DNA from 3 places in the Methylibium sp. genome. Region 1 is predicted to be linked to each of the others. Evidence: predicted binding sites of a transcription regulator. Region 1 holds the regulator's gene; each other region holds the start of a gene.

Evidence for each region. The regulator FliA, encoded in region 1, starts transcription of late flagellar genes. The targets are predictions, from matches to a motif close to CTAAAGTTTNNNNNNNNNNNGCCGNTA.
Region 2: fliD (flagellar filament capping protein FliD) is a predicted target of FliA. The motif match lies at 1,303-1,329, and genes of this name have one in related genera.
Region 3: motA (flagellar motor stator protein MotA) is a predicted target of FliA. The motif match lies at 1,426-1,452, and genes of this name have one in related genera.

What each region holds. Positions count from the first base shown of each region.
Region 1 covers NZ_OZ257250.1:2,760,921-2,764,190, forward strand. The annotation lists gene ACQY9S_RS12895 (methyl-accepting chemotaxis protein) at 1-851, opposite strand, end outside; gene ACQY9S_RS12900 (RNA polymerase sigma factor FliA) at 886-1,599, opposite strand; gene ACQY9S_RS12905 (MinD/ParA family ATP-binding protein) at 1,645-2,574, opposite strand; gene flhF (flagellar biosynthesis protein FlhF) at 2,604-3,270, opposite strand, start outside.
Region 2 covers NZ_OZ257250.1:95,650-98,919, reverse strand. The annotation lists gene fliD (flagellar filament capping protein FliD) at 1-1,194, opposite strand, end outside; gene ACQY9S_RS00470 (flagellin) at 1,370-2,233, opposite strand; gene ACQY9S_RS00465 (flagellin) at 2,440-3,270, opposite strand, start outside.
Region 3 covers NZ_OZ257250.1:88,961-92,230, forward strand. The annotation lists gene motB (flagellar motor protein MotB) at 1-499, opposite strand, end outside; gene motA (flagellar motor stator protein MotA) at 503-1,363, opposite strand; gene ACQY9S_RS00440 (class I SAM-dependent methyltransferase) at 1,495-2,310, opposite strand; gene flhC (flagellar transcriptional regulator FlhC) at 2,447-2,983, opposite strand; gene flhD (flagellar transcriptional regulator FlhD) at 3,099-3,270, opposite strand, start outside.

The DNA.
Region 1 (3,270 bases):
TGGATGTAGGGTGTGTCGTCGGTGTCGATCCCGCAATCGGCCACGATCTCGATCATGTTCTCGCTGACCTTCAGGAAGGCCTCGCTGCGCGCCGTGGCGCTGGCCAGCGTCTGGCTGGAGCGCTGCATCTCGCGGTCGATGGCGGCCCGCTGCTCGTTCAGTCCGTCGCAGATGGCGCGGCTCTGTTCGGCGGCAGCACTGATGCTGCCCACGCCGCCCTGAACCTCGGCCAGCGCGCGGTGGAATGCGCCCTGCGGCGCTTCGCCCTCGCGCAGCTGGATCTCGCGCGCCAGCGCACCGACGCGCTGGTCGAGCTCGGCCACGGTGCTCATGATCTGCTTCGAGGAGGCCTCGACCTTGGCCGACAGGTCCTTCACCGCGTCGGCCACGACGCCGAAGCCGCGGCCGGCCTCGCCGGCACGGCCGGCCTCGACCGAGGCGTTGAAGGCGACCAGCCGCGTCTGCAGCGCGATCTGCGTGATCTGCCCGGCCGCGGCGGCCACCTGGCGCAGCGTGTCGACAATGCCGCCGACCTCGGTGCCGACCTGCTCGACCGCGGCGCGCGCGCGCTCCACGGCCTGCAGGCTCTCGGTGGTGGTGGTGCCGATGCCACCCTGGGCACGCTGCACCTCGCCGAGCTGGCTGCCCAGCGCCTGCAGGGCCTGGACCTGCCGCTGGTTGACCTGGTTGCTGTCCTCGATCAAACCGCGCACCTCGGCCGCGTCGCGACCCAGACGCGAGGCGGCCTTGGCGATGGTCTGCACCGCCTGGTGCAGATCGGGTGCGGGCGCCTCGGCGGATGCCGGTGCGGCGGGCTGCAGGGTGTGGGTCTTCTTGAAAAGGGACAGCATGATCGCCTCTTGTCTCGGATCTGTTCTAGGGGACTCAGTGGTCGCGCAGTTTCGCGCGCAGTCGCGCGATCGACTGGCTGTGCAGCTGGCAGATGCGCGACTCCGTCACGCCGAGCACCGCCGCGATCTCCTTCAGGTTCATGTCCTGCTCGTAGTACATGCTCATCACGAACTGCTCACGCTCCGGCAGGGTCTTGATCGCCTCGATCAGCGCCAGGCGCATGCGGTGGTCCTGCAGCAGGCCCAGCGGGTTCTCGTTCTCGTCGGCCACGTGGCGGTCGAGGAAATCGTTGTCGCCGTCGTCGCCCGACATGTCCTCCAGGTAGACCAGCTGGGTGCCGCGCACCTTGCCCAGCAGCTCCTGGTAGTCGGCCAGCGACAGGCCCATCTGCTTGGCGATCTCGCTCTCGGCCGGCGCGCGGCCGAGCTGCTGCTGCAGCTTGTGCACGGCCGTCTCGATGTCGCGCTGCTGCTTGCGGTTGCTGCGGCTCATCCAGTCGCTGCCACGCAGCTCGTCGAGCATCGCGCCGCGGATGCGCTGGGTGGCGAAGGTCTCGAACTGCACGCCTTGCGCGCTGTCGAAGCGCGTCATGGCGTCGGTCAGGCCGATCAGGCCGACCTGGATCAGATCGTCGATCTCCACGTTGGCCGGCAGCTTGGCAATCATCTGGTGCGCGAGACGGCGCACCAGCGGGCTGTACTGCTTGATCATCGCGTTGGTTTCAAGGCGACCAGTGGCGGTGTACATGACGGGCTCCAGGCAGATTCGGCGGTTCGGTCTTCGTTCGGGGATTCAGCGCGACCAGGGCGAGCGTGCGCCGTGGCGCGGCGTCAGCGACGGCAGCGCGGAACGCGCACCGATCTCGCCCGCCAGTGCGCCGAACACGCTGTCGCTCACGGTGTAGGGCAGTGCGCAGGCCAGTTGCTCGCGCGCCAGCCGCTTCAGACGCAGGCTGGGGCCGTCGGTCGGCGCCTCGGTCGGGTCGACCGCAACCCAGTCGTGCAGCGCGGCGCCGAGAAAATCGTCGGCGCAGCGCGCCAGGCGCTCGGCCACCTGCGCCGCACGCGGCGAGTCGGGCACGGCACTGAACAGCAGGTCGTGCGCCATCAGGCCCGCGCGCGTGACCAGCAGCTTGATGGCGGCGTAGGCATGCGTCACGCTGTCGGCCTGCTCGTCGCACAGCACGATCGGACGCACGGCGCCGGCCTGCAGCTCCTGCACGCGGCGGGCGAACAGACGCGCCAGGTCGGCGGCACTGGCGTGCACCAGCAGCACGTCGACATCGGGCGCAGCGTCGGCAATCGCATCGAAGAAGCTGGAGGTCGAGCCGCCGGCGTCCACGAAGCGCAACGCAAGACCGCGTGCCGCGAGGTAGCTGACGTGCGGGCTCAGCACCTCCACCCCTTCGGCCAGATCGAAGCTGGCCAACTCGGCCGGGGCCCGAGCGTTCTCGCCGGCGTCGACCACCAGGGTGCGCAGGCCCTGCTCGGCGTAGGCGCTGCACAGGCGCTCCAGCAGTGCGCCGCCGAAGGCGATGCCCGGGTTGGAGACCACCGGGATGCAACGCATCGTGCGGCTGGTGAAGAGCCGGCGCAGGCCCTGGGCCTGGTCGGCCGGCGCGTGCGCCACCGAAGGCGCGGGGTCGGTTGGCAGCTCGTCGAGCTGGGCATACCAGCTGTCGGTCGCGGGACGGTAGGCGTGGCGCAGACGGTCGGTGGACATGGCGGGAGCAGTCGGCTAAGGCAGGAAGTTCAGGCGCGGCCGGCCGGTACGGCACGGCGCTCCGTCATCTGCGGCGTGGCGAACACGAGGTTCATCTCGCTGGCATCGAAGTGGTAGGCCGGGCTGCCGGTGGCGCGCAGCGCGCGGTGCACCAGCGCCTGGGCCGACAGGCGGTGCCAGTCTTCCGGCACGCGCTGGCCGTTGGCCACCGCGACGATCTTCTGCTTGTGGCGGATCACCGCGTCGAGCGCTGGCGCGAGTTTCACCGCCTCGTCGAGCTTGGACAGCACGATGCCCTTGCAGGCGGCGGCGCGGTAGGAGAGCATCACGTCGTCGATGGTCTCGCCCTGCACCGCGGTATTGACGACCAGCAGCTTGTTGATCGACGGGTGGGCCAGCATGTCGAGCAGCTCGCGCGTGCGGCTGTCGCGCTGCGCGACGCCGGCGGTGTCGATCAGCACCATCTTCTTGGCCGACAGCAGCTCGAGCAGGTCTTCCAGCGCCGTGCGGTCGTGGGCGGTATGCACCGGCACGCCGAGGATGCGGCCGTAGGCACGCAGCTGCTCGTGCGCACCGAGGCGGTAGGCGTCGAGGGTGATCAGGCCGAGGTTCGCGGCGCCATGCCGGGTGGCGAAGGCCGCGGCCAGCTTGGCGGTCGAGGTGGTCTTGCCGACGCCGGTGGCGCCGATCATCGCG
Region 2 (3,270 bases), 1.9 Mb from region 1:
GGCGAATCCGTTGTTGGTGGCATCCAGCGTGTCGTAGTTGCTGAAGGCCTTCTTCGTCTCCTTCAGATTGGAGAGCGCGGCAGTGACTTTGGTCTGGTTGACCTGCAGCGTGCCATTGCGCTGGAGCTCGAGTCCCAGGTCGGACAGCCGCGGGAAGCTGGCCGAGGCGCCGGAGGGCGAGTTGAGCACCGAACGCAGGCGCCCCTGCAGGCCGGTTGCCGTGCTGTCGCCCTGCAACGGACCGCCGGTCTTGCTCGCAGCGTCGTACTTGGTCTGGTCGCCCAGGTAGGTGGACAGGTCGCTGTAGGCCTTCGCGAAATCGGTGATGGCCTTGTTGATGGCATCGGTATCGCTGCTGACCGACACGTCCACCGGGCCCGTTGTGACCTTGCCGAGCTGAATGGTCAATCCGTCGACCGCGCCGCTCAGCACGTTGGTCGCGGAGGTGACCTCGATGCCATTGATCGTCGCGAGCGCGTTCGCGCCCGCCTGCGAATGCAGCATCTGCGCCGCGCCCGTGGTGGGATCGTAGGCGAAGCGAGACAGGCCGGCCGCGTCGGTGTTGCCGCCGTCGTCGTCGGCCGCGGTAATGCGGAACCCATTCTCCAGGCCGGTGTCACTGGACCGAATGGCCAGCCGCGAGCCCGAGGCGTCCGTCACGATGGAGGCCGAGACGCCGGCGCCGGCGGCGTTGATCTTGTCGCGCAGCGTGCCCAGCGTGTCGGTCGCCGTCACGGTGATCGCGAGAGGCGTGGCGCCGGCCTTGGCGGTGAACGCGGTCCGCCCGGTATCCCAGGCGCCCAGTTCGACGTTGAGCGTGCCGGAGCCGACCAGGTCGGTGGTGTTGGCGAATCGTGCGCCGCTCACGACACTCTGGCTGGTGGCCAGCGCCTGAACGCTGACCGCGTAGCTCCCGGTGGCGGCAGCGCCGGTCGCCGTCACCGCCATGGCAGTGGTATCGGCAGACTTCGCGCTCACCTGGGTCCACAGCGCCGACCCCGACAGCTTGTTGCTGGCATCCTGAACGGCCGAGAAGAGACTCTGGATCTTGCCGTAGGAGGACACCTTGGTCTGCAGCGTGCTCGCGTCGGTCTGCATCTGCTTGAGCGGCTCGCGCTCCAGCGCGACGAGCTGCGTCACGATGGAGTTGATGTCCAAGCCGCTGCCGATGCCGAGCGAGGTGATTGACGCCATGCGGAACTCCTAGGTCCTGTTCACGACAATTGAGCCCCCGCCCCGCACGGTGGCGCAGCGCAGGGCGAGGCAGGGCACGTCACAGGGTGCGCTGCGCCTTCCATGGCACTTCGGCTGTTCGCCGCAAAACTTAAGGCGCCGGCTCGGCGGCGCCCGGGTTTGCGAGCGTTTGGCTTCAGCCCTTGAGCAGCGTCAGCACCTGCGACGGCAGCTGGTTGGCCTGCGCGACCATGGCGTTGCCGGCCTGCTGCAGGATCTGCGCGCGCGACAGCGCGGCGGTTTCGGCGGCGTAGTCGGCGTCCATGATCCGGCTGCGGGCAGCCGCCTGGTTCTCGGTCGCCACCATCAGGTTCGACACCACCGACTCGAAGCGATTCTGCACCGCACCGAAGGTGGCGCGCTGGCTGTTCACACCGGTCAGCGCCGCGTCGATGGCATTGATGGCGGCCAGCGCGAAGCTGCCGTCGGTGCCGGCGATGGCCGTCGTCGGATCGGTGCCCACGGCCACACCGACCGCCGTCGTGATGGAGGCCACGCTGGTCCAGTTGAAAGCCGCGACCGACAGCGTGTCGACGCCGGCCACCGTATTGGCGCCGATCTGGAAGGTCGAGGTGTTGGTCGTGGCCAGGATGTTCTGGCCGTTGAACTGGGTGCCGCCGAGCGTGCGCGCCGACTCGCGGGCCAGCTGCAGGTACTCGTCGTTCAGGCTGGTGCGGTCGGCCTGGGTGTTGGTGCCGTTGGCTGCCTGCACGGCGAGTTCACGCATGCGCTGCAGCATGTCGCTCACCTTGCCGAGCGCGCCTTCACCGACCTGGGCCATCGAGATGCCATCGTTGGCATTGCGCATGGCCACGTTCATGCCGCGGATCTGGGTGTTCATGCGCTCGGCAATCGCCAGACCAGCGGCGTCGTCCTTGGCGGAGTTGACGCGCAGACCCGAGGACAGGCGCTGCATCGCTGTCGCCAGCGACGACTGGGTGGAGGTCAGGTTTCGCTGAGCATTCAGCGACACCAGATTGGTGTTGATGGTTTGAGGCATGGCGGCACTCCTTTCGGATCAATGGATGAACTCGGTCCGGCAGGGGCCGCCGGGATGACCGTTGCAATGGGACGAAGCGTAGTGCTGCACCCCAGGGGTCGATTGGCCGAGAAACACCCGCAAAGCCACCCAAATCGTGGCCGCCAATGAGAAAGGCCTGCCGAGCGGCAGGCCTTGGAATCGGCAGCCAGGCTGCCGGTGGAGGATCAGCGCAACAGCGACAGCACTTGCTGCGGCAGCTGGTTGGCTTGCGAGATCATCGCGTTGCCGGCCTGCTGCAGGATCTGGGCGCGCGAGAGGCTTGCGGTCTCGGACGCGTAGTCGGCGTCCATGATGCGCGAGCGAGCCGCAGTCTGGTTCTCGGCCGAGATCATCAGGTTGCTGACGACCGACTCGAAGCGGTTCTGCACCGCACCGAAGGTGCCGCGCTGGCTGTTGACCGAGGTCAGCGCGGCGTCGATCGCCGTGATCGCTGCCGTCGCGAAGCTGCCGTCCGTGCCGGCGATCGCCGTGGTCGGAGCCGTACCGACCGCTGCACCGATCGCCGTGGTGATGGCGGCAACGCTCGTCCAGTTGAAGGCGGCGACCGAGATCTGGTCCAGCGTGGCCGACGTGTTGGCGCCCACCTGGAAGGTCGAGGTCACCGTCGTCGCCAGGATGTTCTGGCCGTTGAACTGGGTGCCGCCGAGCGTACGCGCCGATTCAGCAGCCAGCTGCTGGTACTCGTCGTTCAGGCTGGTGCGGTCGGCCGAGGTGTTGGTGCCGTTGGCCGCCTGCACGGCGAGTTCACGCATGCGTTGCAGCATGTCGCCGACCTTGCCGAGCGCGCCTTCAGCGGTTTGCGCCAGCGAGATGCCGTCGTTGGAGTTGCGGATCGCCACGTTCATGCCACGCACTTGAGCGTTCATGCGTTCGGCGATCGCCAGGCCGGCGGCGTCGTCCTTGGCGCTGTTGACGCGCAGGCCGGATGACAGGCGTTGCATCGAGGTGGCCAGCGCGCTTTGCGAAGACGACAAGTTGCGCTGGGAGTTCATCGA
Region 3 (3,270 bases), 1.8 Mb from region 1:
GGATGCGCAGGCCGTCGGGCGTCATGTCGAAGCGGATCTGGGCCTTGAGTTCGCTCAGCCGCGGGTCGCTGGCCAGCTTGGACTCGACGCGGCCGCGCAACTGCTTCAGGGATTCGGCCTCGGCCGCGGCCTGCTGGGCACGCACCGCCTTGAGCGCCTGCAGCGTGTAGCTCTTGCGCTCGGCCTCGACGTCGCCGCGCTTGACCTGGCCGGTGCTGCGCGTCAGGTCCTGGCCGCCGCCCTTGACCACGCTCGACGAATCGCCGGAGCCCGATCCGCCCATCATCGCGACCTTGACCGGGTTGTTGAAATAGTCCTCGATGCCCTTGCGGTCGCCTTCGGTCGTGGAGCCGAGCAGCCACATCAGCAGGAAGAAGGCCATCATCGCCGTCACGAAGTCGGCATAGGCGATCTTCCACGCGCCGCCATGCGCACCGTGGCCGCCCTTCTTGATCTTCTTGACGATGATCGGCTGCAGCTTCTTCGCGTCACCGGCCATGGCTCACTTCTTTCCCTTGACGTGACCTTCGAGCTCGCTGAAGCTCGGGCGCTCGGTCGAGTACAGCGTCTTGCGGCCGAACTCCACCGCGATGGCGGGTGCATAGCCTTGCATGCTCGCAAGCAGCGTGGTCTTGATGCACTGCAGCTCCTTCGAGCCCTCGTCGTTCTTCTGCTCGAGCAGGCCGCCGAGCGGCTCGACGACCGCATAGGCCAGCAGGATGCCGAGGAAGGTGCCGACCAGCGCCGAGCCGATCATGCCGCCCAGCACGGCGGGCGGCTGGCCGACCGAGCCCATGGTGTTCACGACGCCCAGCACGGCCGCGACGATGCCGAAGGCCGGCAGCGCGCCGGCCAGGCGGCCGATCGCGGCGGCCGGGGCGTGCGCCTCGTGGTGGTGGGTCTCGATCTCGCTGTCCATCAGCGACTCGATCTCGTGCGGGTTCAGGTTGCCCGACACCATCATGCGCAGGTAGTCGGTGACGAACTCGACCACGTGGTGATCCGAGCCGACGGTGGCGTACTTCTTGAACAGCGCGGAGTTGTGGGGGTCCTCGACATCCTTCTCGATCGCCATCAGGCCTTCCTTGCGGGCCTTCTGCAGGATGTCGTAGAGCAGCGCCATCAGCTCCATGTAGCGCGCCTTGGTGTACTTGGAGCCCTTCAGCAGCGTCGGGATCGCCTTCAGCACGGCCTTCAGCGTCTTGGGCTGGTTGGCGACGACGAAGGCGCCCATCGCGCCGCCGCCGATGGCCATCATCTCGGTCGGGATCGCATGCAGGATCACTTCGATGTTGCCACCATGGATGATGTAGGCCCCAAAGATGCAACCCAGCGCGACGACGTAGCCGATGATGACGAACATGGTGAGAGGTCCGATTGAGACGCTGCAGGCCGGAAGGCTCGGCGGGTGGTTCTGACCGTATTTATCGGTCGCGTGTCACCGGACTTGAGGCACGGTGTGCTGGCGATCGAGCGCGCGGGTGCTTGTCGTACTTATCGGCGCTTGCTGCGCGTACTGTTGCGTGAACTGCGGGACCCGCGGCGCGGGGACTCGCCGGCTGCCACGAACGGCATGCGGTAGAGCCAGACCGCCCGGCCGTCGGCGCAGCGCAACACGGCCTGCGGCGCGATGTCGGGCGCTTCGAATTCGAGGCTCGCGAGCCAGGCGCCGTCTGTCAGCTCGCTGCGTGCCTTGGTCACGGCGCGCGGCAGGCTCTCCGGACGTTGAAAGAGATAGACCATCGAGCAGGCGCGCCAGTCGTCTGCCCACATGTCGCGGCGACGGACCGTGGCGCGGATCGGCGCGAGGCGGCAACGCAGACTGGCGGCCAGCGCCAGCGGCCAGCTCCATTCGACCCCCTCGAGCCGGGCAGAAGGGTAGGCCCGGCGCAGCGCCTCGAGACCGGCGCCGAGGCCGCAACCGGCATCGAGCACGGTCGCCCCCGTGGGCAGGGGCGCCAGTGTGCCCAGACCGTCGAGCGCGCGTGCCGGCGTCGGGAACAGCGGCGCATCGCGCCAGGTGTGCAGCGGATAGACCAGCAGCAGCAGACCCAGCGGCAGCAGCCAGGCCCAGCCGGGCAGGCTGGCCGCAGCGCCGCTGGCCAGCAGCGAGACCGGAAAGCCGACGGCGACGAGCAGGCTGCGCATGCGCGTCCTGCCCCAGGCGCCGAGGGCGACCCCGATGGCGGTGCCGCAACCGATGGCCAGCCACAGCGGCGCGGCGGTGGATTGCAGCAGCGCGAACGCGGCCCACGCCGCAGCCCACCCCAGCAGGGCCGGCAGCGGCCACAGCCGGTGCAGCGCGGGCAGGATGCCAAGGGCGGGCGACGCGGCGGTGGGCGTCGCGCAGAGGGGCAGGTCGGATGGCACGATCGGCGTCTTGCTCGACAGTGCGAGAGGTCCGGGTGGGGCGATTTCGGCCGGGCCCGACGGGCCCGTGTGCTGTTCAGTGCAGATGCAGCGCGCCAGCGGCCTTGCCCTTGCCGGCACGCGCCGGCGGGTTGCACAGGCCGCAAACGAAGTGCTTGCCGATCTCGTGCGGATGGGTCACGAAGTGGCCGCCGCACTTGGAGCATTCGGTCATCGTCAGCATGCCGTTGTCGATGAACTTCACCAGGCGCCAGGCGCGGGTGACGGACAGCAGCGCTTCCAGGCCCTGCGACTCGGTCTGCTCGAGGTAGAGGCGGTAGGCCTTGATCACGCTGTCGATCTCGTCGAGCGCGGCGGCCTTGTTCAGGTATTCATGGATGTTGAGGAACAGGCTGGCGTGGATGTTCGGCTGCCAGGTCATGAACCAGTCGGTGGAGAAGGGCAGTTGGCCCTTGCTCGGTGACTTGCCGGCCACTTCCTTGTACAGGCGCAGCAGGCGCTCGTAGGACAGATCGGTCTCCGACTCCAGCACTTGCAGGCGGGCGCCGAGCTGGATCAGCGTGACGGCACGTTCGATCTGCCTGGCTTCGGTAAGGATGCTCTTGTTGCGCATGGTGTCTGTCTCGCAGTGGTCGTCAGCGGGTGCCGGGCCGAGTGCCGGGCCGCTCCCAAGCCGGCCTGGCCCCCTCCCGGAGGGTGGCGCGGTATTCCGCGCCGGGTGTCGTCAGCTATGCGGCTTCCTGATGGCGACCGGCCATCAGGATGTTGGCGTGCAGGCGGCTGACGCTGTCGTTGGCGGCGCCCTTGCCGTGGTTGGTCAGCAGGCTCCACACCATGTCGTCGTCGACGCGCATGCGGCACAGCAGGGTGTTGCCGGAGGCGATCTTCATCATCTGCGCC